One region of the Pantoea folii genome, then DNA from elsewhere that is predicted to be linked to it. Evidence: predicted binding sites of a transcription regulator. Region 1 holds the regulator's gene; each other region holds the start of a gene.
What was found. The regulator CRP, encoded in region 1, controls carbon source genes, mostly activating them, when cyclic AMP is high. The targets are predictions, from matches to a motif close to ATGTGANNNNNNTCACAT.
Positions count from the first base shown of each region.

Region 1 (7,996 bases):
CAACAGCGCCGCATGGCCAGTTATCAGGCCAGTTGCCGTCTTGCCGGCTACGTACTCAGCGATATCAGCGCTGAGCAGCATGAAGAGCGACTTGAGTCACTAAGGAGGCAATATGGCGGATAACAGTCTGGCCGTGCGCGACCCTTATGTCTGGCACAACGACACGGTGTTGAAAAATCGTCTCGATATTCATGACGAAGCGCAGTTGCGTAAAGCGGAGCTGGCGTTTAGCGCTGCACGCCTGGCGACACTGGAACTCGGCCCGCGCAGCACCGGTATGCCCTGGTTATGCCATATTCATCGCACGCTGTTTCAGGATCTCTACAGTTGGGCAGGGGAGTTACGCAGCATCGATATCTGGCGTGATGAGACACCCTATTGCCATTGCGAATACATCGAGAAAGAGGGCAATGCGCTGATGAGCGCGCTGGAAGATGAACAACAACTGACAAACCTGACGCAGGATGAGTTTGTCGCGCGGCTGGCACATTATTATTGTGAGATCTTCGTATTGCACCCGTTCCGCGCGGGCAATGGCCGCACGCAGCGCATTTTCTTTGAACAGCTGGCGCTGCACGCCGGTTACCTGTTGACGTGGGATAAGCTGGAACGAGAAACGTGGCGTACCGCGTTGTTTGCTGGTGTGTCGGGCGATCTGGCACCGCTGACGACACAGTTTGCGAAAGTGGTGAGTCCCGCACGGTAAAATGCGTAGAATAGCGGCGGTTTGACTGGCCTGAGGGCACTATGCTGCTGTTAATTGATAACTACGACTCCTTCACCTGGAATCTCTACCAGTACTTCTGTGAGCTGGGCGCAGAAGTGCGCGTGGTGCGTAACGATGCCATCACGCTGGCGCAGATGGATGCGTTGCCACTGACGCATCTGGTGATTTCACCCGGTCCCTGCACGCCGGATCAGTCCGGTGTGTCTCTGGATGCCATCCGCCATTTTGCCGGTCGCTTACCGATTCTCGGTGTTTGCCTCGGCCATCAGGCAATTGCGCAAGCCTATGGCGCGCAAGTGGTGCGGGCTCGTCGGGTGATGCACGGCAAAACCTCTGTTATCCAGCACACCCATCAAGGCGTATTTCGCAACCTTAATAATCCGCTCACCGTCACGCGCTATCATTCACTGATTGTGGCGCGCGATACGCTGCCCGCAGAATTCGAAGTCACGGCCTGGAGCCTGCGTGATGGCGAGCCCGATGAGATCATGGGCTTCCGCCACCGTACGCTGCCCTTAGAAGGGGTGCAGTTCCATCCTGAGAGCATCCTCAGCGAGCAGGGCCATCAGCTATTGGCTAATTTCCTCAACGCGTAACTTATGTTTGCCTTCGTGTGATTTTTTATGCATATTTTGTGATTATAATTTCACTTCAGCTCAATAAATAACCCAATGAGGTCGGCAATGGCAGCGGAAAAACTAGCGGTAACCCGGGAAACGTTCGATAACGTGATTTTGCCTGTTTATGCACCAGCGCAGTTCGTGCCGGTAAAAGGCAAGGGCAGCCGAGTCTGGGATCAGCTGGGCAAAGAGTATATCGACTTCTCCGGCGGTATCGCGGTGACTGCTTTAGGCCATTGCCACCCGGCGCTGGTGGAAACGCTGAAAACGCAGGGCGAAACCCTGTGGCACACCAGCAACGTGTTCACCAACGAACCGGCGCTGCGTCTGGCGAGCAAATTGATTGCAGCGACCTTTGCCGATCGCGTTTTCTTTGGCAACTCCGGCGCGGAAGCTAACGAAGCTGCTTTTAAGCTGGCGCGTTATTACGCCTGCAAAAAACACAGCCCGTTCAAAAGCAAAATCATCGCCTTCCACAACGCGTTCCACGGTCGTACCTTGTTTACCGTTTCCGTTGGCGGCCAGCCTAAATACTCCGACGGCTTTGGTCCAAAGCCGGCAGATATCGTCCATGTACCGTTTAACGATCTGGATGCGGTAAAAGCGGTGATTGATGATCATACCTGCGCGATTGTTGTCGAGCCGATTCAGGGCGAAGGCGGCGTGGTGGCGGCAACTCAAGAGTTCATGCAGGGCCTGCGTGCACTATGCGATGAGCATAAAGCGCTGCTGGTGCTGGATGAAGTGCAGAGCGGCATGGGTCGTAGCGGTAAGCTGTTCAGCTACGAACATTACGGCATCAAGCCAGACATCATCACCACCGCCAAAGCGCTGGGCGGCGGATTCCCGGTGAGTGCGATGCTGACCACCAATGAAATCGCCTCAGTGATGGCGCCCGGCGTGCACGGCACCACTTACGGCGGCAACCCGCTGGCCTGTGCGATTGCTGAAACGGCTCTGGACATCATCAACACCCCAGAAGTGCTGGGTGGCGTGGAAGCTCGTCGTCAGCAGTTCGTTGAGGCACTGCAGGCGATTGACAGCAAATATGATCTTTTCAGTGAGATTCGCGGCAAAGGTTTGCTGATTGGCGCAGCGCTGAAGCCACAGCACGCCAGTAAAGCGCGCGATATCCTCAATGCCTCGGCAGCAGAAGGGTTGATGGTTCTGACCGCAGGCACTGATGTGATTCGTTTTGTGCCGTCACTGGTGATCGAGCCGACTGACATCGAAGAAGGGATGGCGCGTTTCGCCCAAGCGATTGAGAAAGTGCTGGCGGCGTAATCATCCTTTCGGACGTAAAACTTTCAGCCAGCGGCCGTGATGTGGTCGCTGGCTCCAGGCCAGTGAAGAGATGGTGTGCATCACATTCAGGTGTTGCAGGATGCGCTTCACATGCTGCTCGACAATCGTTACCGGCCCTTCATTCATATTCTCCGGCGCTTCCAGAATATTGCTGTCATTGCCTGGCCCGTCATACGCCAGTCGCTGCTGACAGCGCTGCAGCGCAATTTCACAGGATTGCAGATAGCGTTCCGCCAGCTTCGGCGTCAGCATGGTGTGCTCACGCGCCAGGATCGTCATCGCGTTAATATGCTCCACAATGAACTGGCTGTGGGTGACCCACATGCGCATATCTTTCAGGTACTGCGCGTTGAAGCCCGGTTCGCTCGATGCCTGATTCAGTGAGTTGAACAGTGCATTGTGCGCCTGATTGACCTTCATGCGCTGGTAAGCCAGCTTTTCAGGAGATTGCTCCGGCCCCAGCAACATCCGCAAGGCTTCCTGATAAGCCTCCAGCGCATCATGCGCGTTGCTGCGCAGTAATCCGCTCTGCCACTGTGGCCACAGCCAGATCATACCGGCAAAGGCGATCAGGCAGCCCATCAGGGTATCCATCATGCGCGGCAGCAGGAACTGCGCCCCGTTCAGCGACAACAGCTGGAGCGAATACACCGCCGTCACGGTGAAGCCAATCATCGACCAGCCGTAATACTTGCGCGTGACCAGATAGCTGGCGAGGGTGATGGCCAGCATAAACAGCAGGGTGATCGATTCGGGCACTTCGAGCCGTAGCGATCCTGCGGCGATCAGCAATCCGGCAAAGGTCCCCAGCGCACGGTGCTGGATACGCACTCGTGTGGCGCTGTAGCCATTCTGGCTGACAAACATGATGGTCATCAGAATCCAGTAAGGCTTGGGAATATTAAAGAACAGCGCCAGCGCACTGCCGAACATCAGCATCACCGAAATACGAGCCGCGGTGCGCAATGCAGCGGACTTGAGCGAAAGATAGCTGCGCAGCGCCGGGAACAGCGGCAAACGGCGCTGGCGATCGGCCATCAGGTCACGGGTGTATAAAGGTTTCTGGGTGCGCAGCACGCGGGCGATGCGGCTGAAATGGTAATAGCAGAAGTTGCCCACCGGATTGTCGGGATGCTGGCGCGCAATTTTTTCCAGCGCGCCGAGCTGCTTTTCCATGTGGAAGCGATCGGGCAATTGATGATAGAGAATGGCATCGGCCAACAGGCGCAGACGCGCAGAGATGGTTTTGGCATTCCAGCGGATCACCGCTTCGGCGTGACTCTGCTCGACCAGCTTTTGCACTTCTTCCGGCTGGTGCAGGCTCACCGAGATGTGCTCCTGCAAATCAAGCGCCACCTGGAAAGCCCGCGTCAGGCGCTTGTGGCTGTTATCGCGGCTGGCAGAGAGCATGTGCATCTGCTGATAGCAGGTGGTGATCAGGTCAACGGCTTTTTGCTGACGCGCCAGCAGCGGCGGCAGCGCTTTTTCCGGATCGGTGAGCTGCGTCAGCAAGGTGTACTTGGCATCGCAGTAATCCGCCAGTTCCCGATACAGCAGACTGAGCGTTTCGCGCATCGGCTGCTCTTTCCACAGCCAGAACCAGAACCAGTTAAACAGGCCATACCATAGCGTGCCGCCGATATACAGCAGCGGCGGCACCCACATGGGCATGCGTCCTACCAGGCTGAGGCTAAAGATGGCGGCAATCAGTGTGGCGGGCAACAAGCGACCGTGCAGCGGGCTGATTTCGCCGGTCACGCCTATCAGCAGCGGCAGCACAAACAGGATCAGCGGTAACGGAATGGCGTCACTGGTGAGAAATTGGATCAGAAAACTGGCGGTGGCAAACAGGGAGCCGCCGACAATCAGGCGTTTAAAGAAGCGTTTATGCGGGGTATCGAGACCCGCCATGTTGCAGCAGGCAGGCACTAAGGAGAACAGCAGGCCTTTTTGCAGATCGCCAAACAGCCAGCCTAGTGCCACAGGCAGGCACAGCACCAGCGTTTGCCGCAGTGCGTAGTTGACCTCAGGATGATAGATGATTCGGCGCCACATCAGCTCATCGCAAACAAAAACGGCGCGATGTTGCCATCACGCCGTGGGTGATAAGAAATTAGCGGGTGCCGTAGACGACGATGGTTTTACCGTGTGCGGAGATCAGGTTCTGATCTTCCAGCATTTTCAGGATACGACCCACGGTTTCGCGTGAGCAACCCACGATCTGACCAATCTCCTGACGTGTGATTTTGATTTGCATCCCGTCGGGGTGCGTCATCGCATCGGGTTGTTTCGCCAGATTAAGCAGTGTTTGCGCAATACGGCCCGTCACATCGAGGAAGGCAAGGTTGCCCACTTTCTCGGAGGTGACTTGCAGACGACGCGCCATTTGCGACGAAAGTCGCATTAAAATATCCGGGTTTACCTGAATCAGCTGACGGAATTTTTTGTAGGAAATTTCAGCCACTTCGCAGGCAGTCTTAGCACGTACCCAGGCACTACGTTCCTGGCCTTCTTCAAACAGGCCGAGTTCGCCGATGAAGTCTCCCTGATTGAGGTAGGAGAGGATCATCTCTTTGCCTTCTTCATCTTTGATCAGAACCGCAACGGAACCTTTCACGATGTAGTACAGCGTTTCCGCTTTCTCACCCTGATGGATGAGCGTGCTTTTGGACGGATATTTGTGAATATGGCAATGGGACAGGAACCATTCGAGTGTAGGGTCTGTTTGCGGTTTGCCGAGAACCATTCGCTATTATCCTCTGTTGTAATCGTGCCCAAAACACAGGGGGCAGTTTTCCCTGTCAGGCGGTGTAATCGTCGAGCGTTTCCAGTAAAGGAAAATTATTTCCGGGTGATTCTTAAGCTACGCTTTTGATTCTTCCCGCCTTCGTCTGTGATGACGAAAATATTTTCAGCACTGTTTGTAGCACAGCTTTTGCAAGCTGTCTTCTGTTGTCTCGCTTCAGCAACAGGCGGAAGAGTCTGGATTGCTGTTTATCAAGTGAAAGCGTACTCTGGCGGCAAAACCGCCACTTCAGGAGAAAGAATAATGCAGGCACGAGTGAAATGGGTGGAAGGGCTGACCTTTCTCGGAGAATCCTCATCAGGCCATCAGGTATTAATGGACGGTAACTCGGGTGACAAAGCGCCAAGCCCGATGGAGATGGTTTTGATGGCAGCAGGCGGCTGTAGCGCGATTGACGTGGTATCGATCCTGCAAAAAGGCCGAAATGATGTGGCTGACTGCGAGGTGAAACTCACCTCCGAGCGCCGGGAAGAAGCGCCACGTATTTTTACGCAAATCAACCTGCATTTTATCGTTAGCGGCACAGCGCTAAGCGATAAAGCGGTGGCGCGGGCCGTCGATCTGTCGGCGGAGAAGTATTGCTCGGTGGCGATCATGCTCGGCAATAGTGTGAAAATGACGCACAGTTACGAAGTGATTGAGCGATAACATAAGTGGGCGGCCAAACGGCCGCCGCTACAGAATTTCTGGATTATTCAATCCGTTTACCTTCAATCAGCCGCTGCACCAGTGGCGTCATGATTAACTCCATTGCCAGCCCCATTTTGCCGCCCGGCACCACCAGCGTGTTCATATGCGAAATGAACGAGCCCTGGATCATCGCCAGCAGGTAAGGGTAAGCAATGCCTTCCAGTCCACGGAAGTGAATCACCACAAAGCTTTCATCGAGTGAGGGAATTTCACGTGCGGCAAATGGGTTTGACGTATCCACCGTAGGTACACGCTGGAAGTTGATGTGGGTGCGCGAGAACTGCGGCGTGATGAAGTTGATATAATCCTCCATTGAACGCACCACTGAATCCATCACCGCTTCACGGGAATGGCCGCGCTCGCTGGTGTCGCGCACCAGCTTTTGAATCCACTCCAGATTGACAATCGGCACCACGCCGACCAGCAAATCGACATGCTCGGCGACGTTGTGCTGCTGTGTAACCACGCCACCGTGTAATCCTTCATAGAACAGCACGTCAGTGTTTTCCGGCAGCGGCTGCCAGGGCGTAAAGGTGCCCGGCACCTGATTCCACGGCACCGCTTCGTCGTAGGTGTGCAGATATTTGCGCGACTCACCCAGCCCGGTTTTTCCGTAATGCTTAAACGTCTGTTCCAGCAGCCCGAAGTCATTGGCTTCCGGACCGAAGTAGCTAATATGACGGCCCAGATCGCGTGCCTTACGGATCGCCATATCCATTTCTGGACGGGTATAACGGTGAAAACTGTCACCTTCCACTTCCGCAGCATGCAGATTCAGCTGCTGGAAAATCTTACGGAAGGCGAGGCTGGTGGTCGTGGTACCGGCACCGCTGGAACCGGTCACGGCAATGATTGGATGCCTGGCTGACATAACAGAACTCCCTGTGAAGTCGGGCGATGAGCATTGTTACCACGAATTACTGCGCGGTGCATTAACCGCGAAACTCGCCTTTCGGCATAATGTTGACGGATTCATGCAGTTCCGACCACACCAGCACAACGTCTCCGCGCTCCAGCTGGCGGCGCACGTCGGCGACTTTTTGTTCCAGGCTGCGCTCCTGCTCACCATAGTCGGTTCCCTCGCGCAGCACGAAAGTTTCAATCAGGTTTTCCAGTGTTGCGACTTCAAGTTCTTGCCAGGGAATAATCACGATCACACATCCAGATAGGTTGAAAGCCAGTCAGGCACACGCTGTTCCAGCCACATTTTCGGCTTCATTAACGTACCGCCAACAAAGCCAACGTGCCCGCCTTGTTGTGTCAGCTGATATTCAATGGAAGGCGACAGTTGCGCCGGCTGCGGGATTACTGCATCGGTCATAAAGGGATCGTCTTTGGCATGGATGATCAGCAGCGGCTTGCGCACGCCCGTGAGCAGCGGCATAGCGCTGGCACGTTGATAATAGTCGTTGGCATCCAGAAAACCGTGCGCCCGTGCGGTAATCGCATCATCAAACTCACGAATGCGGCGAAATGCGCGCAACTGGCTCAGTTCCACCGGTAGTGTGCCGGGCCAGGCCAGCAGTTTACGCGTAGCGTTCTGTTTCAGCTTGGTCAGTAAATAGTGCTGATAGAAACGAGAAAAGCCAGCATCGAGCTTTTCACTACAGGGTTCGAGCGCAAAGGGTGCCGAGATGGCGACGGCGGCATCCACAGGCACATCATTCCCGTGCATGCCCAATAAATAGGCCAGCATATTGCCACCGAGTGAAACGCCCACTGCTGCAGTCGGCACCGTGCCCCATTCGCGCTGCAACCAGTGCAGGAAAAAGGTCGCATCTTCGGTTTCACCGGAATGATAGATGCGCTCCAGACGATTCGGCTCGCCGCTGCATCCACGAAAGTGCA
Region 1 covers NZ_JBWXON010000022.1:44,695-52,690, reverse strand. Annotated here, with positions in the region: gene AC1MDE_RS21840 (YhfG family protein) at 1-123, shown strand, start outside; gene AC1MDE_RS21835 (putative adenosine monophosphate-protein transferase Fic) at 113-706, shown strand; gene AC1MDE_RS21830 (aminodeoxychorismate synthase component II) at 748-1,323, shown strand; gene argD (bifunctional acetylornithine/succinyldiaminopimelate transaminase) at 1,411-2,631, shown strand; gene AC1MDE_RS21820 (YccS/YhfK family putative transporter) at 2,632-4,707, opposite strand; gene crp (cAMP-activated global transcriptional regulator CRP) at 4,766-5,398, opposite strand; gene AC1MDE_RS21810 (OsmC family protein) at 5,702-6,106, shown strand; gene AC1MDE_RS21805 (phosphoribulokinase) at 6,150-7,019, opposite strand; gene AC1MDE_RS21800 (YheU family protein) at 7,081-7,299, opposite strand; gene AC1MDE_RS21795 (hydrolase) at 7,302-7,996, opposite strand, start outside.

Region 2 (7,996 bases), on a different contig from region 1:
CGCGGTCCGGTGGAGATTTTCACCAGGCCCGGCGTGCCGGTTGGTGAAATCAGGCCGTTAACCACGGTGTGATTCTGACCAAGTAAGGCACGGCTGGTGGCGACACCGGTAAATACCTGGTTAACATGCTGCGGTTGCAGTACCGCTGAGATCTCACTCACCATCGCCGACTGATTCGGATCGCCCGCGCCCAGTCCGACGGACAGCGCGTTGTCGATCAGCGCCGCGTACTCGCGCATATCGGCAATCGCTTCTTCATTGGTGGCGTAGTTTTTTGATAAGACGCCCACCAGCACGTGGCCTTCTGCGGCCTGCCAGATCTCTTTGGCGTTCTGCTTAGAACCAGCCAGCACGTTGAGGCACAGACGGCCCTGATAGAAATTCGGGTTCAGACTCATGCGCGTTTTCCTCCACTGAGTAACGCCTGGATACGGCTAAAGATAATATGCAGCTGATCGGTGCTGACGCTGCGCACATCCGCTTCGATAATGCCTTCGTTGGCTTTGTAGCCACGGAAGTAGATGGCGATGTCGCCGGTTTTCAGCGCCTGCACCAGCTCACCGGTTGGCCATTGAGTGACGGCTTCATCGAACTTGATCTCAGCACGGGCGATATCGCGACCCGCCGCATCCCATACCACGCGTGCAGACACGCCATTGATTGTGTTGAGGTTATCGATAAACGGCGTCATGTTGGCGACCATCTCAGCGCCGGTGGTTTTCGGCTGCACCAGATAGTTTTCAATCGCCTGCGTCAGACCGAGAATCCCCTCTTTACCGACTTTCATCGCGCGGCCAATGCCGTTGCTCTGACGTTTGACCCACTCAACGTACTGGGTGCGGCCAATCACCAGACCGCTGGTCGGCCCTTCGATCGCCTTGGCACCGCTGTAGATCACCAGATCCGCGCCCATCTGGTAGTAGCACTGCAGATCTTCTTCTGCCGCCGCATCCACGATTAACGGGATACCGTGTTTACGCGCGACTACCGCCGCCTGCTCCACACTCAGGTGGCTCTTCTGCACGCAGTGGTGTGATTTGATGTAAAGCAGCGCCGCCGTGGTTGGCGTGATGGCCGCAGCCAGCTGTTCTGGCGAACATTCGTTGCTGTAGCCGGCTTCCACCAGACGTCCGCCGCCCAGCGCCACCATCGCACCCACCGGCGCACCGAAGTTCACGTTATGGCCTTTCGGCACCACGATATCGTGCGGCACGGTCAGCGGCGCGGCATGCAGGTTGTCCAGCAGCCAGTCGTTATCTTTAACGATCACCGCCGCCACGCTCTGTGCGATGCCCGCAGAGGCGCAGGAGACCACCACCGCGCTCTCGACATCCAGCAGTTTAGCGATATACGCGCCAGTTTTATTGACCAGATCTTTGATCTCGAAATAGTGATTCAAACCGTAGCTGACGGTCGCGACCACATCGGCAGAAGGCGTTGAAACACCAAGAATGGTCATACGACCGGAGGCATTGATGACCTGTTTCAGGTCATATTTTTCATAAATCGAAGACATGATTAGCTTTCCCTTCATCAGTCAGATGCCACTTACCCGCGATAACCACGGCCAGCGGCAGCAAATGTTGCTCACCCAAAACCCGTTCGCCTTCAGCATCAACGAACGGGCGGGCTTCCTCTTTGACGGTAAAAATGGTCAGGTCGGCGTCATAACCTTCGGTTAAGCGCCCTTTGCCCGCTAAGCGCAGGCCAGCCGCGGCATTACCGGTGACGCAGTCGATAACCTGCGGCAGCGTCATGCCAATGCTGAAGAATTTCGACATCACATGCGCCAGGCTATGTACCGGGCCGTTGATGCGGTTGCGACAGTAAATGTCCGAGCTAATAGTGTCGGGCAGAATGCCCTGCGCGATGGCCTGACGGGCCACTTCGAAGCTGAAGCTGGCGCTGCCGTGGCCGATATCCAGCTTCACGCCGCGCGCGATGGCATTTTTCACCGCGGCTTTCAGTTCGCCCTGCGGCGACAGAATGCGGTTGGGTTTGCCGTTAAAGCAGTGAGTGATGATGTCACCGGAGGTGAGCAAATCGGCGATCTCTTCCAGCACCGGCGGGTTGTTGCCGATGTGCACCATCAGCGGCAGATTTCCCGCCGCCTGCTGAATGGCTTTGGCGCGAATCAGCGGCTGAATGCCATTTTCACCCACCACGCTGCTGCTCATGCGCGCTTTTAATCCCACGATAAAGTCCGGGCGACGTTTTACCGCCTGCACCACTGCATCACCGTCGATTTGCGCCATATCCGCCAGTTCGTTCTGGGTGATGATGCCGGTGCGTGAGATGTTGATCAGCGCGCGCACTTCAGTGGTGGCGGAACGGGTGAGTTGATAGAAATCGTCGATATGATCCGCGCCGGTGCTGCCTGCATCGACCACCGTCGTGACGCCTTGCGCCACGCCAATCGCATCGGCTTCATCGTGATAAATCGGGGATTTGGGATAGCAGTGCACGTGGCTGTCGATCCAGCCCGCACTGACGTAGTAGCGCCCTGCTAAATCGCGCTCCTGCTGAGCTGAACCGCTGACGTCGCCGACCGCAGCAATCTTGCCGTGCTGGATGGCGATATCCACCAGCTGTTCGTCGCACAAACGCGCGCGGCGCAGAATCAGATCAAACATATTTACTCCTTAACAACCTGCATTCAGCCCGGTGCGCATCAATACGCACCCTACGGAATTTGCATCACATCTGTGTGGGGTCATCAATGCGCCTCCACACAGAATGCACTGTTCAATCGTAGGGTCGCCGTGAAGGGCGACCGTTAAATCGGTGACAGCTTTACAGCGAAACCGGGAACATCGCGCCTAATGCCATCGCGCCGAGAATCGCGCCACCGGTGATCGGTTTGTTCCACAGATAAAACAACAACGCACCCACCAGCGAACCGATGCCAATCGGAATCGATGCCGCCATCGCAGACAGGATAATCAACGGCCCAAGGAAGCGGCCGGAAGCATTACCTGCGCCCATCATCACGTCCGCACCGTAGGTGGAATCGCTCTGATTGATAGTGAACTTACGCGCCAGGATAATCAGATAACCAATCGCTAAACCCACCACCAGGCCCGTGGCCAGTGATGCGGCAAAGTTCGCCACCGGGAACACGATGCCTGCACCGAGCAGCAAAGCCGGAACGCCCAGCCCGACACCGGTTTGAATCGCACCGCCAATATCCAGAATCCCGACCAGCGAACCCTCGATGATGCGGGCAAACAGGAAGCTGGCACCAAACGCCGCCACCGCACCATACACGCCGGTTTCCATGCCGGAACGCAGCATCGAAACAAACGCCACTTCGTTAAATGCACCGATGCCGTACAGGTAGTACATGTGCGTACCGGCAAACACCCCGGCGGACAGCAGGCCAACAAAGATCGGGAAAGACCAGTCGGCGTACCAGAACCCTTTGTTTTCGGTCTCGTTCATGCTCAAGGCTCCTTATTTGCCGCTCAGGCTGTTGTGAATCATGTCCAGCCAGCCAGGAATGCCAAGTTGGAAGGATTGCAGCAGTTTCATGTCGAAACCACGGAAGAAGCCGCTCAGAGCGAACAGCAGCACAATCGCGAACATCATCACTTTGGTGACTTTGTTCCAGCCGCTCTCTTCCACGCCTTTACCAATCAGGATACCCAGCACCAGACCCGGCACGGCATTGCCCATGATCAACTGTGCCAGACCACCGAAGATGGTTGCCCAAAAGCCCGATTTCTTGCCGGCATCAATTGCTGCCAGCCAGAAGATCACTGGCATTACGGTGTTCACCAGCAGGTTGGCCGCCGGCACCAGTACTTTAACCGCCGTAACCTGCAACGCTGCAGGCACCGCAGAAGCCGTACTGTTGAGGAACGCCACCACGATCATGCCGATGATGCCGCAGGCAATCGCCATGCGTTTCGGGTTGTGCAGGGTTTCCGCGACGTTACGATTTTTCACCATCAACGCAGCCGCGCCCCAGTTGGGCAGAATGCGGTGGTCAACGTCCTGTGTGAAGGAGCCTGCCGCCACAGACGATGCCCAGGCGTTAAAGAAGAAGCCAAGACCAAAGGAGAAGTGCGATGCAGGATCGCCTTCACAGGAATTGAGTTCACCCAAGGTACGAAACGCGCCCATACCCTGGGTGGTCGGTGCGTGGAACATGCGCGCTGCGCCCGCACCTACCCCAACGCCAACCAATCCACCAATGATCAACGACTTAAACAAAATGATTAAAAACATGTTGTTGTACCCTTTGTTGTCGTTTTTATTTCGTCGCGATGAAATCCACCTTATCGGTGTCGATCACGGTGACGCTGACGGTAATCTCCAGCTCGACGCTGTAATTCCGTCGTTCGCGCGCCAGAAAGAAGAACAAGAACTTCTCTGTGCGTACGCTCTCCTGCGCGCGCAGCACCCGCACATCTATGGGTTCAATGCGCAACAGAATCTTTTGGCTGGTGCGCAGCACTTGCTGCTGCACCTTGCTCAGTGCATCGGAAAAGGCTTTCGCTTTGCTGTCGCCTTTGCCCTGCACCGTTACCTGCGTCTCGTGTTGCTGTTTCATGCTTAGCTGCCGTGTTTTTTATTCCAGGCCTGCACCAGACGTTCACCCAGCTCTTCTTTATCCATAAAGCCAAAGCCCAGCACGGTGGCGCCTTCGTTAATGGCGGTGACGCCTTCATCAACCGAACGCATACCGTGTTTGGCTTTGTAGCCATATTTGTTCTGTGCAGTGATGGCACCCGCGCCGCCGCTGCCGCAGAAGGAGATACCGAAATCGGCGTTTTCCGCTTTCATCACATCGCCCAGCTTCATATCCGCTGCGACGCCCGGCACCACCACGGCACGACCGCCTGCTTTCTCAATACCGGCTGCGACTTTCTGACCTTTACCCAGACGATCACCAATCACGACTGTTACCATGTTCAATTCCTCTCGATTTATGCTTCGTTGGATTTCGCCACTTCGATATGCACCGATAACAACCAGGCTTCTTTTTTGGGCAGATTGCCAAACAGATCGACCACCTGCTGTGCCAGCGCCATGGTTTCTGGCGAGATATCTTCAAACAGTTCGGCTTCCACTTCCGGCAAGGCTTCTCCCGTGAGGGAACGCGCTGCCATCGCCCGTACATGCGAGGCCAGCATTTGCTGCTGCACGGCATTGGCTTCGATGTGGTGCGCGGCGTAGATCGCCGCAATCTGCTTCAACGTGTTATCCGCCAACGCCTGAATGGCTTCTGGCGTACTCGGTTTCAGCGGGACAGCTTCACTCCTCACCTTGCTACTCCTGTTTACTGCGGATAATTAGAGATAATTCGCGTTAGAAAGAAATTACGCTTTCCGCTTCAGGCTGTGGAGACGCATCTTTTCCACCTCAAAGTGGAAATCCCACGGGCGTGTGTGCGCCAGATCGCACTACGCATGAAGTGTGCGAAACAGGTCACAAAAATGCGGGTTATGCCGGAAATCGATGCGTTTAAACGGAGGGAATGCGAGAGGAGATAAGGCCAGCCACAGGGCTGGCCGGGTTATCAGCGGAATTTCTTATGGTTGGCGTTACGAATATTTTCCAACTTTTTCGCTTCAGTTTTGGCTTCATCGAGCTTGTTGGCTTTGGCCAACTGATCGACGACATCAATCTGCGCAATCAGAGAATCGAGACCAGCATGATAATCCTTAATCTGGGCGCTATCGGCAGCCTGACCTTCCAGTTTTTCCGGCGTGGATTTTTTAGCATCCTCCGCCGCCTGGCGCATCTTGCCGAGCGCGGTTTGCATTTCCTGAGCATCGGAGGTTTTTTTCACCACGCTCAGGCCATCTTTCAGGGTATCCATATCATTCTTCAGGTCAGCGGCGAATACGCTAGCCGAGGAGAACAACAGCGAGAGAGACAACATTGCAATCACATGCTTACGCATAAAAATATCCTTATTTACCCGTCATCCTTCACGTTCCAGGTGCATTGGCTGCGCTCACTGAACTCAGTTACTCATGTAAGCTCCTGAGAATTCATTGACTTGCCACCTTCCTTTAACGCGAATGATTGAGGGTATTATTATTGGCAAAAAAAAAGCAGCCACGTGGGCTGCTTTCATGAAGCGATGTCTTTATTGTCCGGCGATTTTCATCTCCGGCAGCAGCACCGACCCGCATTGTATATTGCTGCGCGTTTCAATGTCGTTACCGAGCGTTACCATATTGAGCCACATATCCTTGAGGTTGCCCGCAATTGTGATCTCACTCACAGGATATTGGATTTCACCGTTCTCAACCCAGAAGCCTGAGGCACCGCGGGAATAGTCACCGGTCATGGCACTCACGCTGGAGCCCATCATTTCGGTGACCACCAGACCACGGCCCATCTGCTTCAGCATATCTTCAAAGCTATGCCCCTGGCCCGCAATGCGCCAGTTGTGAATGCCGCCGGCATGGCCGGTGCTCTGCAGGCCAAGCTTGCGTGCCGAATAGCTGGTCAGCAGCCAGTTTTGCAGCACGCCATCTTTGATGATGTCACGCGCCTGGGTACGCACGCCTTCGCTGTCGAATGGCGTAGACGCCAGCCCTTTCAGCAGGTGCGGCTTCTCTTCAATCGTCAGCCACTCAGGCAAAATCTGTTTGCCGAGTGAATCCAGCAGGAAGGTCGCTTTGCGATAGACGCTACCGCCGCTGATCATGCCGACCAGATGGCCAAACAGACCCGTCGCCACTTCCGGCGCGAAGATCACCGGCGCTTTCATGGTTGGCAGCTTGCGCGGCGCCAGGCGTGACAACACGCGACGTGCGCACTCTTGTCCCACCCAATCCGCAGTTTGCAGATCGTCAATGGAACGGCCGATGGTGTAGGCGTAATCGCGCTCCATGTTGCCATCCTGCTCGGCAATCACACAGCTGGAGAGCGAATGGCGGCTGGAGCAGTAGCTCTGCAACATGCCGTGGCTGTTACCGAACACTTTGATGCCGACGTGGCTGTTGAAGCTGCCGCCTTCGGTATTGGTAATGCGCTTGTCAGCCTGCAGCGATGCCTGTTCGGCCTGTGCAGCCCATTCGATAGCGCGATCGGCGTCGATCTCCCACGGATGGTAAAGATCGAGATCCGGCGCTTCAAACGCCAGCAGATCGGGATCGGCCGGGGCGCCAAAAGGATCAACCGAGGTGTAACGCGCAATGTCGATCGCCGCCTGCACGGTACGTTTGATGGCATCCGGGCTGAGGTCGGTTGAAGAGGCACTGCCTTTGCGATTCTGATGATAGACGGTGATGCCAAGGGCACCATCGCTGTTAAATTCGACGTTTTCCACTTCTCCATAGCGGGTACTGACGCCGATGCCGGTGGTTTTGGTCACCGCGACTTCTGCTCCATCAGTGCTGGCTTTCGCCAGTTCCAGCGCCTGCGCGACAGCCTGTTCTAACACTTTACGTTGTTCTGCAACCTGAGTAGATACGTTCATCGACCTGCCGTCTAATCTTAAGTATGAATTCATTGAGTCTATCAGACTCAGAGAACAATTTCGCAGTCGCCCGATAAACTGGTAGGATTAGCCTCTTTTTTTTAGGGAGCCAAGAGATGACCAAGCAGCCCGATGACTGGCTCGACGATGTGCCAGATAATCAAAACGAAGAAGATGAAGACGAAGAGATTATCTGGGTCAGCAAAAGCGAAATTAAACGCGACGCCGAAGAGCTGAAACGCCTGGGCGCCGAGTTAGTTGATCTGGGGAAAAACTCCCTCGACAAAATTCCACTCGACGATGATCTGCGTGCCGCCATTGAGCTGGCACAGCGTATAAAAAAGGAAGGCCGTCGCCGCCAGTTGCAGCTGATCGGTAAGATGTTGCGCGCGCGCGATGAAGATCCGATTCGTCAGGCACTGGATAAGCTGAAGAACCGCCATAACCAGCAGGTTGCGCTGTTCCATAAACTCGAGCAACTGCGCGATCGCATGATCGAGAAAGGTGATGATGCGATCGCAGAAGTGATTAACCTCTATCCGCAGGCCGATCGCC
Region 2 covers NZ_JBWXON010000018.1:46,072-54,067, reverse strand. Annotated here, with positions in the region: gene dagF (2-dehydro-3-deoxy-phosphogluconate aldolase) at 1-398, opposite strand, end outside; gene AC1MDE_RS19425 (DgaE family pyridoxal phosphate-dependent ammonia lyase) at 395-1,516, opposite strand; gene AC1MDE_RS19420 (amidohydrolase/deacetylase family metallohydrolase) at 1,500-2,633, opposite strand; gene AC1MDE_RS19415 (DUF4310 family protein) at 2,794-3,441, opposite strand; gene AC1MDE_RS19410 (DUF4311 domain-containing protein) at 3,454-4,230, opposite strand; gene AC1MDE_RS19405 (DUF4312 family protein) at 4,256-4,555, opposite strand; gene AC1MDE_RS19400 (SFCGS family glycine-rich protein) at 4,558-4,914, opposite strand; gene AC1MDE_RS19395 (glycine dehydrogenase) at 4,932-5,270, opposite strand; gene cybC (cytochrome b562) at 5,525-5,911, opposite strand; gene pmbA (metalloprotease PmbA) at 6,101-7,441, opposite strand; gene yjgA (ribosome biogenesis factor YjgA) at 7,558-7,996, shown strand, end outside.
Region 2: the regulator CRP is predicted to act here: its motif matches at 5,422-5,439, upstream of AC1MDE_RS19395 (glycine dehydrogenase).

Region 3 (7,996 bases), on a different contig from region 1:
ATAAAAAAGGTCCACTGCGTAACAACGCAGGCGGCCACGCTAACCACAGCTTCTTCTGGAAAGGCCTGAAACTGGGCACCAGCCTGCAAGGCGAACTGAAAGCCGCTATCGAAAAAGATTTCGGCAGCGTTGAAGCTTTCCAGGCTGAGTTCGAGAAAGCCGCTACCACCCGTTTCGGTTCAGGCTGGGCGTGGCTGGTGAAAAAGGGCGATAAACTGGCTGTGGTTTCAACCGCTAACCAGGATAGCCCGCTGATGGGTGAAGCCATCTCTGGCGCATCCGGTGAGCCAATCATTGGTCTGGATGTGTGGGAACACGCTTACTACCTGAAGTATCAGAACAAACGTCCTGACTACATCAAAGCGTTCTGGAACGTGGTGAACTGGGATGAAGCGGCTGCGCGTTTCGCTGCTGCTAAGTAAGTTCAGGCGATAGCCAACGCACAGAACCGGTGAAGCTGCTTCACCGGTTTTTTTCTTTACGAAAGCTAAACACTTCTTAAACCACTTCGAGATTACCTCTGCTGACAATACCGTTACGGCCGTTATTAACCTGTCGTTGATAATTTGGGGCATACAGTAGCCGCAGTTGATCAAACGAAAGTAAAATAATTATGTCTACTATCACTACCCCTGTGGCGAATAAAGATTCGTCGGCATCCCTGTTTTTGCCATTAATTCGCGGCAACGTCAGACCTGATAAGTTATGGAATAGCAAAATGTTCCGCCTTAAATTTGCTTTAAGGTCTTTCATCTTTCCGGTTACGACGTTTAATTACCTTAACCAGTTAGCGAAACTGCCGTTTCTGCCGCAATTGTTGAAAATGCAGGGCTTGCTGCCGGCCAAACCGCATCGTCCCTACCTGCGTGCGGGCTTCAGCGTGGCGCAGCGTGCACAGGCGCTGCTTGACCATTACACGCTGATGGATCAACTGGATAATGCCAAACTGCGCCAGTTACTGCTGAGTCCGGTGTTAAATGTGATTGCCACTTTTAACGGAAAAAATGATGAGGTGTTTGCTATTAATTGCTGCCCTGGACATTTTGATCGTGAAGGTGAAATAACCCTGACACTGCATTATCAAACCATGAATATTGCCTCGCTCTCTTTTTCCATTATTCAGGAAAAGGGCAAGCGCACATTATTGATTGGTGGATTGCAGGGGCCGCGCAAACACATCTCAAATGAGGTTATTCGCGATGCAACCAAAGCCGCACATGGCGTATTCCCGAAACGTCTGTTAATGGAAGCGGTATTTATTCTGGCGCAACAATGTGGCGTGCAAGCGATTTGCGCAGTAGGAGATACCACGCATGTGTTCCGCAGCATGCGTTATCGCCACAGTAAAGGTGATAAGTTCTTTGCCAGCTACAGCGAGTTCTGGCTGTCTCTGGGCGGTGAAGCCCGTGCCGACGACCTGTTTACGTTGCCGCTGCAGATGGAAAGGAAAGCACTGGAAGAGATCGCCAGTAAGAAACGTGCGGAGTATCGTCGTCGCTATGCACTGTTGGATGCGTTGAACACCCAGGTATTGCTGGCAGCAGGGGTTGAACCCGTGGCAGGGGTTGAAGCAGTGCAGGAACAGAGCGTGGAACGCGACGTATCACACGCCGCGTAATCGGGTATCAGAACGGCTGCTTCGCGTAGCCGGTCATCACCTTCAGCCCCATCTCACGTCCCAGCGCGGTCATTGGATGCACCACCACCAGGCCGCGCACGCTCTTCTTAAATGCGCCCATGTTGGCTTGTTCTTTCCTGGTGATCTCACGGCTGAAACCCAGCTTCTGCAGCTGTTGCGCTTCTTTACTCAGTTTCTCATCGCGAACACTGCGCAGACGTTCAATTTCCTGCACCAGCTTCTCTTTTTCACGCAGCAGCTCGCCGAGTTTTTCGGCATCGCCAGATTCCAGCAGCTGGGGTTCTTTGCGATTCAATGCGTCCAGTTGATCACTGAGCAGTTTGATCTCGGCTTTTTCTTGTTCTTTCATCAGGGGAAACTCGTTAAGGAAAACAGGCAAAGGATACATCAAAACGGGGCGATTTTGCAGCGGGGCGGATTCGACCGCGACAGAGCCCCTAAACGGCCGGCTTCTTGAAGGCTTGCTTGTGGGAGATGCGCGATATCAGCTCTGTGAGCGACAGCACCATGGTGGATCGCACCATTTGCAGATAGCGCTGCTGCTGCATACTGCGTAATGCTTCGTCATCCCGGGTGAAGTCAGGTTGTGGCGGCCACGCTACAACGCAGTGCAGTTCACCAAATGGCCCCAAAATCTCATCGTCAGTAAAGCGGTAGTCGCTGGTGTCGTGATTGAGTTCTTCACGCAGCGCCAGCAGCAGCTCACAATCTTCATATTCATGGCGATTAATCACGCCCAAACCGTAAATCAGTTTCAAACGCACCGATAGCTCGCCCAGCGGACCGTCACCGAGCAGCAGCGGTTCAACCGCGTACTTTACGGCATAATCGTCTTTACGGAAAACCTGCAACACAAGCAGGTTGACCGCTTCAGCCAATAGCTCAACGGCGGCGATCAGGAAGCTTCTCACCGATCGACCGGCGTTCAGGCGCTCAAGCACCCGGTTTTCAAAAGCTTGCTTCTCTTCCATTATTGCCTGCATCGTTCCGCTACCGCCGACGGGCACGGTTGGCACCGCGCCCGAGTGAGCTATTAAAAGGCGCGCATTATGCCATAGCGTTGTAAGCACTCACCACTGAGGTGACCACTTCGCTATTGGCTTCCAGTCCAGAGATCTCGGCCAGCGTTGCTTGCGGGCCTTTTTCAGCCAACAGGGCAGTCAGTTCCTGCGCCTGCGGATCGGCTTCGCTGCGGTAGTGCATCGCGGCAGCAATACCCTGCACCAGGTTGGCGTGTGGCAGGTGGTACTCAAGGGTGCCGAGCGTGGGTTTGATCAGACGATCGCCCGCGCTGAGTTTACGCAGCGGCTGGCGGCCAACACGTTCAACATCATCTTTCAGGTACGGATTTTCAAAACGAGTGAGGATTTTCTGGATGTAAGCGGCGTGCTTGTCGGCATCAAAGCCATAGCGCTTGATCAGCACCTCGCCGCTCTCCTGCATCGCACCCTGCACCACGGCACGCACTTTCTCATCCAGAATCGCATCGCGGATGGTGGCGTGGCCTGCTAGCTGGCCAAGATACGCGGTGATGGCATGGCCGGTATTCAGCGTGAAGAGTTTGCGCTCGACAAATGCCATCAGGTTATCAGTCAGCTCCATGCCAGGAATGTTTGGCAATTCACCTTTGAACTGCGTTTTATCGACAATCCATTCGCTGAAGGTTTCGACTGTCACTTCCAGCGGATCGTTGCTGCCGGCCTCAGATGGCGGCACGATGCGGTCAACGGCGGAGTCGACGAAGCCAACGTGCTCTTCAACCCTCGCGTGATACTGTTCTGGCAGCGCTTTCAGAACGTGCTGCTTCAACTGACTGGTGCCGCGCACCATGTTTTCACAGGCGATGATATTCAGCGGACGGACATTACCGTTGTCGCTGCGTTTGGCCAGACCTTTCGCCACACCGCCTGCGATGCGCTCCAGAATTTGCGGACCAACCGCCGTGGTAACGATATCAACCTCAGCAATCAGCGTGACGATGTCGTCGCTGGTGCTGTTCACTGCGCTAACGCCGGTAACGATTTCGACCTTTGCCTGCTCGCCAACTACATGAACCGGATACTCATGACGGGCGTTAAGGGCATCCAGAACCACCTGATTCACATCCGCGAAGACCAGTTCGATACCGGCATCAGCCAGCAACTTACCGATAAAACCGCGACCGATGTTACCTGCTCCAAAATGTAACGCTTTCATAAATTTGACCCATATCAAATGACGAAAGGGCGGGCAAATCCGCCCCGGAAATGTGGGACGGGCTTGCCCGCCCCAGGGAAGTTAAAACGTGGTATTACGCTTTCGCGGTGTTACCTGACAGCAGATCCAGCACATCCTGAACGCTGGTGGTGTTCGCCAGCTTCTCAATTACGCTGTCATCATCCAGCGCGTTGGTCAGGCTGGTAATCACCTGAATGTGTTCGTTATTGCGAGCCGCAATACCAATCACCAGGCGCGCCACGTCATCGGCTTCTTCGCCAAACAATACGCCCGCAGGGTACTGGCAGAACACCACGCCAGTTTTCAGCACGCGATCTTTGGCTTCCACGGTGCCGTGCGGCACAGCGATAGACTCACCGAGATAGGTCGGGGTCAGCTTTTCACGTTCCAGCATCGCTTCAACGTACTCTGGCTGGACATAACCGCCTTTCACCAACTGCTCACCAGCAAAGCGAATCGCCTGCTCTTTGTTGTTGGCGCTCAAGCCCAGGAACACGTTGTCCGCGCCCAATTTAAACAAGTTAGCACTGCCATCGTCGTAGCTGTCTGCCAGCGTGGTCTGCACGGTTTCACGATGTGCTTCACTGCGGTTAGCGGCGATCAGACGTTCAGTCAGATTGCTATACAGCGCGCTATCGAGGAAGTTGTTCAGCGAAATATGCTGCGCCTGCGGTGCCTGGCGCATCGCACGTTCCGTCAGATCGCGGTGGGTAATCACCAGATCCACATCGCCCGGCAGTGAGTTAATCGCACTGTTGGTGACCGAGATATTGCTCAGGCCGGCATCCTGCACTTTCTTACGCAGCACACCTGCACCCATGGCGCTGGAACCCATACCGGCATCACAGGCCACGATGATTTTACGCACGTGGCTCACATCAACACTGTTGGCATCGGCGATAACCGGAGAACCGGCAACGGCCTGACCTTTCGACTGCGCTTTCATATCACGCATACGCTGAGTCGCAGCTTCGATGTCGTCATCTTCTTTTACTTTGCTGGTTTTCAGCAGGATTGAAGAGACCACGAAGGAGACGGCAAACGCCGCGATGATGGCCGCGATGTTGGCGAAGTATGCGCCTTTTGGCGTCATCGCCAGTACTGCGAGAATAGAACCCGGAGACGCTGGAGACACCAGACCGCCGTTCAGTACGGTCAGGGTAAACACGCCTGTCATACCACCGAGGATCACTGCCAGCAGCAGACGTGGCGCCATCAGCACGTACGGGAAGTAAATTTCATGGATACCACCGAGGAAGTGGATGATTGCCGCACCGCCTGCAGACTGCTTAGCGCTACCGCGACCAAAAATCATGTAGGCAACCAGTACACCCATACCTGGGCCTGGGTTCGCTTCAATCAGGAAGAAGATGGATTTACCGGCTTCGCTAGCCTGCTGGATACCCAGTGGCGAGAAGATACCGTGGTTGATGGCGTTATTGAGGAACAGGATTTTCGCCGGTTCAACAAAGATAGAAGTCAGTGGCAGCAGGTTGTTCTGCACCATCAGGTTTACGCCCGCCGCAAGAATGTGTGACAGACCTTCAACCAATGGACCGATGCCGATGAACGCCAGCAGCGCCAACAGCATACCGATGATACCGGCTGAGAAGTTGTTAACCAGCATCTCAAAGCCGCTTTTGATTTTACCATCAACCATACGGTCAAAGGTTTTGATCGCCCAGCCGCCCAGTGGACCGGCAATCATCGCGCCGAGGAACATCGGCATATCTGCACCGACAATCACACCCATGGTGGTAATGGCACCGACCACGCCACCGCGATCGCCGCCCACCAGACGTCCACCGGTGAAACCGATCAACAATGGCAGCAGGTAAGTGATCATTGGGCCGACGAGTTTCGCCAGCGTTGCGTTTGGAATCCATCCGGTTGGGATGAACAGTGCTGTGATGATACCCCAGGCGATAAACGCACCGATGTTTGGCATCACCATGTTACTCAGAAAGCGACCAAAGCTCTGGACCTTGACCTTCGCTGATGAGGACATAAACCCACCCCTTATTGAGACGCGCTGCAATAAGAGCGCGGTTGTTTTTGTTAAGACTTTTATTGAGCCGTTCCGGCGCGGGCCGTGGCATCACTGTATGCACGCGGACTCTAGCACTAGTTTATTACGCTGCGTAGCATCCGGGATAAGTGTGATGCAGATCACTCAAAATTGGGGTGGTCAGGGTGCCATAAGGTGATGAAGATCACATAAATAGAGTGTAAGAAAAGTACGAAGGCGAAATTTTAAGCAAAACAACGGGATAAATGTGACTTAAGTCACCTTTGCAGCTCTCAGGTTTGTTTCATAAGTGTGATTGAGATCACAAACTATTTTTGGTTGAAAATGCGTCAGATCACACAATAGCGATGCAGATAAGTAAGGTGTAAGGAAGTGACGAAAAATCTGAAAGATGCAATGAAAAGTATGTCAGGAAAAGGGCGACCTGTTAGTCGCCCCTGAACGCATTCAAAGCGAGGTTACAAACCACCCTGCACAGCATTCTGTGCCTGAGTCAGGGCTTGAGCATTGCTGGAAAGGTTGCTCATCAGGGTGTTGTACTGCGTGGCCTGATCCTGCGTTGGGAACTGAACGCCACCGTCATTGAAGGTCACACGCGTGCCCTGCGACTGCAGATAATCACCGGTTTGCACCGCCGCCTGGCTCAACGCCTGCAGCTGAGGCAGTAGCGGAATCAGTGTACCCGCTGGCTGCGTCACCACTTTGGCGTAGACGCTGTCATACACTTTCTTCAGATCGTCAGGCTGCTTCAGCGTGGCTTTACTGCTGTCGGCCTGCATTTTGGCGCTCTGAATCTGCTGTGACAGCACACTGAGGTTGCCGCTCGCCTGACGCAGACTATCGCGACGGGTCAGATAATCTTGTGGCACACGAATCGCAGCCAGTTCATCAACCACAGGGCGCATGCCTTGCTCAACCGCCTGATTGGCCTGCTGTGAGAAGCCATACAAAATGGCGTAGTCGCTGGCGTAGTTACCGAAGGTTTGCTTCTGGTTTTCGCTCAGGCTTGGCAGATGTTCGCCGCTACGCATCGCGGTGTTCTGCAGGAAATCGGTGAAAGCTTTACGCTGATCGCCTTCTTTATCGCCACAGGCGGTAAGTTGCAGCACAACCAGTGCGCTGATCATAAGCATGCCGGTACGCATCCAGATGCGGGATAATCCTGACGCCATGTTGAACTCCTGTTATGGCTAATTTCGATTCGGTGGGAATGGTCCTAAAGGATAGTGCAATGGCCTGGCGTGTACAACGGGTTGAGGTGCGGCAAACTGTGGGAAAAGGCGCACTCTGGCGCGCCGGATTAAGGTCATGAAAGAAATGTGCGGGTAGTCGACCCTGGAGGTTGTACTCCATCGACACCAACGAACGCAGGCAAAAACCGAACCCAAAGGCTGAAATCACCTGGCGGCATCTGGCAGTCCGCACTGATGCCGCCAGATTGTGATTTAAAACACCAGCGCCTGCCCATCCTTCCGGCTTTCAGTGGCGGCTATGTAGAAGCCCTGCGGGTCACGCACAATCGCCTGTGCACCGCCGAAGTTGTAGCTCTGTAATGGATCCTCCACCGAAATCTGGTGACCCATCTCGCGCAGTTTCGCCAGCACATTACGGTCAATACCCGGTTCCACCACTACCGCACGGCCTTGCTCAACACGCCAGCGCGGCGCATCAATCGCTGCCTGCGGGTTTTGCTTGTGCTGCATGATGCGCAACGCCAGCTGTAAGTGCCCCTGCGCCTGCATCGGGCCGCCCATCACGCCAAACGACATCAATGGCTGTCCCGCCGCATCCAGCGCAAACGCCGGAATAATAGTGTGGAACGGACGTTTGCTACCGGCCACTACGTTCGGATGGTGCGGATCGAGCGAGAAGCCGCAGCCGCGATTCTGCAAGCTGATGCCGGTGCCCGGCACCACCACGCCTGAACCAAAGCCCATATAGTTGGACTGAATAAAGGAGACCATCATGCCGCTAGCATCGGCAGTCGAGAGATACACGGTGCCGCTCTGCTGCGGGGAGCCGAAGGTAAAATCCCCGGCCTGGTCAGGATTGATGAGCTGAGCGCGCTGCTTGAGGTAGCTGTCACTCAGCAGCAACTCTGCCGGGAATTC
Region 3 covers NZ_JBWXON010000007.1:84,324-92,319, reverse strand. Annotated here, with positions in the region: gene sodA (superoxide dismutase [Mn]) at 1-422, shown strand, start outside; gene AC1MDE_RS10405 (VirK/YbjX family protein) at 614-1,618, shown strand; gene AC1MDE_RS10400 (YibL family ribosome-associated protein) at 1,626-1,988, opposite strand; gene AC1MDE_RS10395 (MltR family transcriptional regulator) at 2,077-2,610, opposite strand; gene mtlD (mannitol-1-phosphate 5-dehydrogenase) at 2,687-3,835, opposite strand; gene AC1MDE_RS10385 (PTS mannitol transporter subunit IICBA) at 3,930-5,864, opposite strand; gene AC1MDE_RS10380 (DUF3053 domain-containing protein) at 6,344-7,057, opposite strand; gene AC1MDE_RS10375 (gamma-glutamyltransferase family protein) at 7,331-7,996, opposite strand, start outside.
Region 3: the regulator CRP is predicted to act here: its motif matches at 6,058-6,075, upstream of AC1MDE_RS10385 (PTS mannitol transporter subunit IICBA).

Region 4 (7,996 bases), on a different contig from region 1:
TAGCCGCCGTTGCGCTGGTGCAGAGCTGCAGTGACTTTACGCAACAGCGGCGGCAGATCTTGTTTTTCCATCACCACTTCCACCAGCGTCAGGCGACGCTGACGCATCAATTGCTCCATTACCGCCGTTAACTGCACCGTTTCGCTCACTCGCCAGCTTTGTGCCGCACACTCTACGCTCATCGCATGTGGCAGCGCAGTCCAGTTCCATTGTGCGATGTCGTTGTAACGCTGTTCAGCGCCGTGAATCGCCCGCTCAACCGTGTAACCGTCGTTATTGATCAGGAAGATAATCGGCTGTTGCCCGTCACGCTGCATGGAACCCAGCTCCTGGATCGTCAGCTGCGCTGAACCGTCACCGATAATCAAAATGACGCGTCGGTCAGGTTGTGCCGTTTGTGCACCAAAGGTCGCCGGTAGAGTATAGCCAATCGAGCCCCATAGCGGTTGCACCAGCATTTGTGCTCCCGGTGGTAAACGCAGCGCGGCGGCACCAAAGGCGGCCGTGCCCTGATCGGCCAGGATGATATCACCCGGCAGCAGGAAGCGCTGCATCGCCTGCCAGAATGCGCGCTGACTGATTACCGCATCATCGTTTTGCTCAATTTCTTCGCAAGATGCAGTGTCGGCCAGTGCCCAATGTACGCAGTGGCGTTGATAAACGGGCAATAATGCGGCGAGGGCTTGCGCCATGCTAAGCGGCGCAAAGCATTCTCCGCCCACCGTGGCGTGAAACGGTTGCAGGTCGATAACGCGCTCTGCGGGTAACTGCTGGGTGAAACCGGCGGTCAGGGTATCGGTAAACCGCACGCCGACGCACAGCGTGACATCCGTCTCTTCAATGGCCCGGCGCACCGCATCGCTGCTGCCTTCGGCAGCGTAGGTACCCACATAGCCGGGCTGCTGTTCATCGAGCACGCCTTTGCCCATCAGTAATGTAGCGGCGGGAATGGCGCGTAGTTGGCGGAGTGCAAACAGCGGCGATTGCAATTGCCAACGCGAAGCGAGGAAATCGGCCAGTAACGCCACGCGCTGTGCAGGAGCCAGTAAGCGTTCAGCGGCAGCAGCAAAAGCTGTCGCAACGGCGGTGTCCTGATGGACAGGCGCAACGGGCTGAGGATCAGGCACCGTAATCTCCGTCGCCGCGACATCCACCGCCAGCAGCAGATAGCCGGGCCGGTGCTGGTTAAGCGCTTCCGATATCACACGGTCAATTTCTTCAACCGCATTATCCGCAGTCAGCACCGCGCTGGCGGTACTTACCTCTTGTGCCATGCGCAGGAAATGATGGAAGTCGCCGTCCCCCAGTGAATGATGTACACAGTCACCTTGCTGCTGCGCACGACTGGCTGGCGCGCCAACAATATGAATAACCGGGACATATTCGGCATAGCTGCCCGCAATCCCATTAATCGCACTCAGTTCACCCACGCCAAACGTGGTGAGCAGTGCAGCAGCACCGTTGCAACGACCGTAGCCATCCGCCGCGTAGGCGGCATTGAGTTCATTGGCGCAGCCGACCCAGGCAATCTCAGGATGAGCAATAACGCTGTCGAGAAATTGCAGATTGTAATCACCCGGCACACCGAACAGATGACGGATGCCAGCTTGCTGTAGACGGTGCAGTAAATAGTCGCCAACGTTGAGGGTTTTCATCGACAGCTCCTTCTTAAGGGGATGATCGAAGTATCAGCGATGTGGCTGAATTGGCGAGATTTTCACCATCAGCGCATGGTGATTTGTGGCAAGCAATCGTTACGACGACAGAAAATTCTGTAAGTTGCGATCTTCGGCGCGTTTCGGCTTAGTGTAAACGCATACACTGCTATGCTGATGTCACTTTCTCCCTTTTTGAGACAGGAACGCTGCATGTCTGTATTTCCTCACCCCGAACGTTATCAACAGATGCAATATCGTCGCAGTGGCCGTACCGGCCTGAAATTACCGGCTATTTCGCTGGGTTTATGGCACAACTTTGGCGACAGCACACGCGTCGATAATAGCCGTGAATTACTGCGCCACGCCTTTGATCGCGGCATCACGCATTTCGACCTCGCCAACAACTACGGACCCCCGCCGGGTTCTGCGGAGTCCAATTTCGGGCGCATTCTGCGCGAAGATTTTGCCGGGCTGCGCGATGAGTTGGTGATCTCCACTAAAGCCGGTTACACCATGTGGGACGGTCCTTACGGCGACTGGGGTTCGCGCAAGTATCTGATTTCCAGTCTGGATCAGAGCCTGAAACGCATGGGGTTGGAGTATGTCGATATCTTTTATCATCACCGTCCCGATCCGGAAACGCCGCTGGAAGAGACCATGCGCGCGCTGGATCAGGTGGTGCGCCAGGGTAAAGCGCTGTATGCCGCCATTTCCAATTACCCGGCAGATAAAGCAGCCGAAGCGATTGCCATTCTGCGCGATCTCGGCACACCTTGCCTGATTCATCAGCCGAAATACTCCATGTTCGAACGTGCACCGGAAGAGCAAGGTCTACTGGATGTGCTGGGTGATAATGGCGTCGGCTGCATCGCATTCTCTCCGCTAGCGGGTGGTGTGCTGACCGATCGCTATCTGCAAGGCATCCCTGAGGATTCCCGTGCCGCCAGCGGCAGTAAATTCCTTAATGAGAGCCAGTTGACGCAAGAGAAGATGGAAAAAGTGCGTAAGCTGCAGGCGATCGCCCAACAGCGTGGGCAGAAGCTGGCGCAAATGGCGCTGAGCTGGGTGCTGCGTGATGCACGCGTGACTTCGGTGCTGATTGGTGCAAGTAAAACTGCGCAAATTGATGATGCCGTTGAGATGCTAAGCCAGCCCGAGCTGACAACTGAAGAGATCGAAGCGATTCATAACATATTAGTGTAAACGATTACCTACCCGGCTCAGGCCGGGTATTTTCCGCAGCAGAAAATTCTCAATTCAGATTTCCCGCAACGTTTTCAGACTCACTCTCAAGGCAACACTGGACCGATGTGGCACACTAGCGCAACGGTGGCAGTGATAAGCCACTGAAAAGGAGAAGTTATGAAACGTGCAATTTTGTTTGCCGCCTTGCTGGCAACACTTTCACCCCTGGCGATGCACACAGCAGAAGCCAACAGCGCCACCCTTACATTGGCTCCGGGTGTCACGCTGCATCTCGGCGATCGCGATCGTCGTGGTTACTATTGGGATGGCGGACGCTGGCGTGAGCCGCGCTGGTGGAATGACCGTTATCGCTACAACGATCATCGCTGGTGGCGTCATGAAGAGTGGCGTCGTCATCAGGCTTACGAACGTGAGCGTGAACGCCGCTGGCATGAGCGGGAACGCCGTGAGCATTGGCGCCATGACCATCGTCATGATGACAGGCATGATCACCACCACCACTAATACAAAAATCCCGGCCTGATAGCCGGGATTTTCTTTTTTTCGTCTTGACCAGCCGAAGCGTTACCAGCCGAGCGCCTCACCGACCAACAGATAGAGATTCAATGCCACCACCAGCACCACTATCAGGCGTCCGGCGTTTTGCATCAGGCGCGAATTGACCATCTCATCGCCCATCAACTCGCGGTTGCCGGTAAAGGCCAACAGCGGGATCAATGCCAGTGCGATACCGAAACTCAACAGTACCTGGCTCATCACCAGAATGCGCGTTGGATCCCATCCGGCCCAGATCACGATAAAGGAAGGCAGCATGGTGATGGTGCGACGTAGCCACAGCGGAATATGGAAGCGAATAAAGCCCTGCATCACGACTTGTCCCGCCAGTGTTCCCACCACGGTAGAAGACAAGCCTGCCGCCACCAGACTTAATCCAAACACAATGGCTGCTGCGCGGCCCAGCAAAGGTTGCAGCGTCAAATACGCCTGGTCGAGATCCACAATGCTGGTATGCCCGCTGAAGTGGAAAGCTGCCGCCGCAGTCGCCATCATCGCCAGATTGACAAAGCCGGCAATGGTCATGGCAATCGCCACATCGAGTTTAGTGGACGAGTAGCGATCCGCTTTGCTGCCAATGTTACCGTGTTGCGTCAGTGCCGAGTGCAGGTAAATTACATGCGGCATGATGGTGGCGCCCAGCACACCGGCAGCGAGGAACACGGCGTCAGAGGTAGGCAGCGAAGGCAACGCCATACCGGTGACCAATTCACTCACTTTCGGCTGCGAGAAAAACAGCTCAACAATATAGGCACCGGCGACAAACAACAGCAGGCCGCCAATTACCAACTCCAGCGGCTTCTGCCCCCGGCTTTGCAGCATCAAAATCAGGTAGGTGGCGACGCCGGTGAGCACGGCGCCTTGTAGTAGCGAAATCCCCAGCAATAATTTAAAGCCGAGTGCCGCACCAATAAATTCAGCGAGGTCAGTGGCCATGGCGATGATTTCCGCCTGCACCCAATAGAACCACACTGCCGGGCGTGGAAAGCGATCGCGGATATGCTCGGCAAGGTTTTTACCGGTGGCGATGCCAAGTTTGGCTGACATCAGCTGAATCAGCATCGCCATCACATTGGCCCAGACCACCACCCACAGCAGTTTGTAGCCGTAGGCCGCACCCGCCTGAATGTTGGTGGCAAAGTTACCGGGATCGATATAACCAATTGCCGCGATGAAGGCAGGGCCAAGCAGCGCGAGCTTGATTTTTCTGGCTCCGCGAGCGGCGCGCTCAGCGGTGCGACTTTCTGACATAGTGTGGACCCTGTCCTAACGCTTGTTGACCCATGCAGCTTAACGGGCGCTCAAGGCAAGTGAAATTTGATTATAGTTATCGTAATAATAGATGGTGCTATGAAGTATAGCCATTGCTATACCTTGCGGTAAAGCCAGTTCTTGCCAAAATGTTTGCAACAGGAATCACTCTACTCCCGGGTTATTTTATAGACAATGTTTTTGTGGATATTTCTTGTGAAGGCTTTGTGAAGAGGTTGTGAGCGGTGAGACTATTCTTAGAAATTTGTCGATACCGAATACTTATAATGTGGTTTTGATCTCGTTTTTAAGTAACGCGTTACATAGAATACGCAACAAAATACAACCCTCCTCAAATTTGGAGCCGACATGTCCCATATTTTGCACTTTCTTTTGGCATTAGTGGTGGTAGCCGTACTGGCCTTGCTGGTCAGCCACGATCGTAAAAGCATCCGCGTTCGTTACATCGTTCAGCTTCTGGTGATCGAAGTTCTGCTGGCGTGGTTCTTCCTTAACTCTGAAGCTGGCCTTGGCTTCGTCAAAGGGTTCGCGGGTCTGTTTGACCATCTACTGAAGTATGCTGCCGAAGGGACTAACTTCGTATTCGGCAACATGAACGACAAAGGCCTGGCGTTCTTCTTCCTGAATGTTCTGTGCCCGATCGTGTTTATCTCCGCGCTGATCGGTATTTTGCAGCATTTCCGTATCCTGCCTTGGGTGATCCGCGGCATCGGTACCGTGCTGTCAAAAGTCAACGGTATGGGCAAACTGGAATCCTTCAACGCCGTAAGCTCTCTGATTTTGGGACAGTCAGAAAACTTTATCGCGTATAAAGATATCCTTGGCAAAATGTCACAGCGTCGCATGTACACCATGGCTGCTACGGCAATGTCGACAGTTTCCATGTCCATCGTCGGCGCTTATATGACTATGCTGCAGCCGAAATATGTGGTGGCCGCGCTGGTATTGAACATGTTCAGCACCTTCATTGTGTTGTCACTGATCAACCCTTACCGCGTCGATAGCGAAGAAGATCTGCAGTTGCAGGATCTGCACAAAGGTCAGAGCTTCTTCGAAATGTTGGGCGAATATATCCTTGCCGGTTTCAAAGTGGCGATCATCGTTGCCGCCATGTTGATTGGTTTTATCGCCCTGATTTCAGGTCTGAACGCGCTGTTTGATCTGATCTTCGGCATCAGCTTCCAGGGTGTGCTGGGTTACGTGTTCTATCCGTTTGCGTGGGTGATGGGCGTGCCGTCCAGTGAAGCGCTGCAGGTTGGCAGTATCATGGCAACCAAACTGGTTTCTAACGAATTCGTGGCGATGATGGATCTTCAGAAGATTGCTGGTCAGCTGTCACCGCACGCAGAAGGAATCCTGTCTGTGTTCCTCGTCTCCTTCGCTAACTTCTCCTCTATCGGGATTGTGGCGGGTGCGATTAAGGGCTTGAACGAAGAACAGGGTAACGTGGTTTCTCGCTTCGGCCTTAAACTGCTGTACGGCTCAACCCTGGTGAGCGTGCTCTCTGCCGCTATCGCCGGTCTGGTTCTGGCCTTCTGATGTTCAGGGCGAGCTGCGGCTCGCCCTTCTCTTCTTAATTATGCCTTTCTGTTCTATCTTGCATTTCACCCCTTTTATCCCCGTCATTCGCCGCTTCCCCACCTGACGCAAAACCTTTGCACAATATTGAATTTCCGTCCCGGTTGCCTGCGCCCGTAGCTTTTCTCCATAACGTCACATCTGGAGAATCGTATGAGCATTCAATTTCTTGGCATGATTGGCCACCGCCTGGCTTCCGAAATCATTCCCGCCAGCGGTCCGCTGTTCGATAAAGATTACATCGCGCGTTTCGCCCGCGCCCATGAAGAAGCGGGATTTGATCGCATTCTCGTGGGCTATTGGTCCGATCAACCCGACGGCTTTCTGGTGACCGCACATGCTGCGGCACACACCTCAACACTAAAATTCCTGCTCGCACACCGTCCGGGCTTTGTCGCACCGACACTGGCCGCACGCAAGCTGGCAACGTTGGATCAACTGACCGATGGTCGGCTGGCCGTGCATATCATCAGCGGCGGTAGCGATGTCGAGCAGCGTCGTGATGGTGACTTCCTGAATAAAGCCGAACGCTATGCGCGCAGCGATGAGTTTCTTGCCGTGCTGAAGCAGAGTCTGGAATCCAGCCAGCCTTATGATCACAAGGGACATTTTTACCAGGCTGAGCAGGCGTTTTCCGCCATCAAACCTGCGCAGAAAAAGCTGCCGATATACTTTGGTGGATCGTCTCAGGAAGCGATTGATGTCGCTGCGCGCCATGCCGATGTCTTTGCCCTGTGGGGCGAACCGCTGAAAGGGGCGGAAGAGACGGTACGCAATGTGCGAGCCGCTGCGGCTCAGCACGGGCGTGAGATTGATTTCAATATCTCGTTCCGTCCGATTGTCGGGAAAACCGAGAAAGAGGCCTGGGAACGTGCCGAGCATATCCGTGAACTGGCCGAGAAGCAGTTGCAAGAGACCGGCTTCGCCTTTGGTAAACCCAAGCCGCAAAGCGTTGGCGCCCAGCGTTTGCTGGCTGCCGCCAATGAAGGCGATCGCCTGGACAAAGTGCTATGGACCGGCGTGGCTAAACTGGTGCAAGGCGGCTACAACTCCACCGCACTGGTAGGCACCGCCGATCAGGTTTCCGACGCGCTGCTAGACTACTATCGCCTCGGCATTCACAGCGTGCTGATTCGCGGCTTCGATCCATTGAATGATGCGGTGGAATATGGTGAGGAGCTGATTCCGCTGACGCGCGAGAAAGTGGCAGCGCTTAACGCCGCTGACAAAAGGAGCGCCTGATGCGGCTGGCTGCACTGTTTACCGGTGTTGCGCTGGCACTCTCCACGCTCAATCCGCTGTTCGCCGCTGATAAAGTCACACTGCGCCTGGGCGATGTTAAGGGGGATCGTTTTGCCGCGTTAAAAGCGTCGGGCGAACTCAATAATCTGCCCTACGATTTGAAACTGACGGCGTTTGATTCGGGTGCACCGGTGCAGGAAGCATTAAATGCCGGCGCACTGGATGTCGGTTTCACCGGCGATCTGCCGTTCCTGTTTGTGTTTGCGGCTGGCGCGCCGGTGAAAGCGGTAGGCGCATGGCAAAACAATCCTGACAGTATCGCGCTGCTGACCCGTCCCGATGCCGGAATTCACCGTTTACAGGATTTGAAAGGTAAGCAAATCGCAGTAAATCGTGGTGGCTGGGGTCACTATCTGCTGCTTGGCTTGCTGGAGCGTGCGGGATTAAAACCAGACGATGTCACGCTGCGATTCCTTGGACCTGTT
Region 4 covers NZ_JBWXON010000016.1:125,112-133,107, forward strand. Annotated here, with positions in the region: gene AC1MDE_RS18500 (alpha-keto acid decarboxylase family protein) at 1-1,655, opposite strand, end outside; gene mgrA (L-glyceraldehyde 3-phosphate reductase) at 1,869-2,861, shown strand; gene AC1MDE_RS18510 (DUF2502 domain-containing protein) at 3,021-3,368, shown strand; gene AC1MDE_RS18515 (Nramp family divalent metal transporter) at 3,429-4,670, opposite strand; gene AC1MDE_RS18520 (NupC/NupG family nucleoside CNT transporter) at 5,040-6,230, shown strand; gene AC1MDE_RS18525 (LLM class flavin-dependent oxidoreductase) at 6,423-7,511, shown strand; gene AC1MDE_RS18530 (ABC transporter substrate-binding protein) at 7,511-7,996, shown strand, end outside.
Region 4: the regulator CRP is predicted to act here: its motif matches at 4,958-4,975, upstream of AC1MDE_RS18520 (NupC/NupG family nucleoside CNT transporter).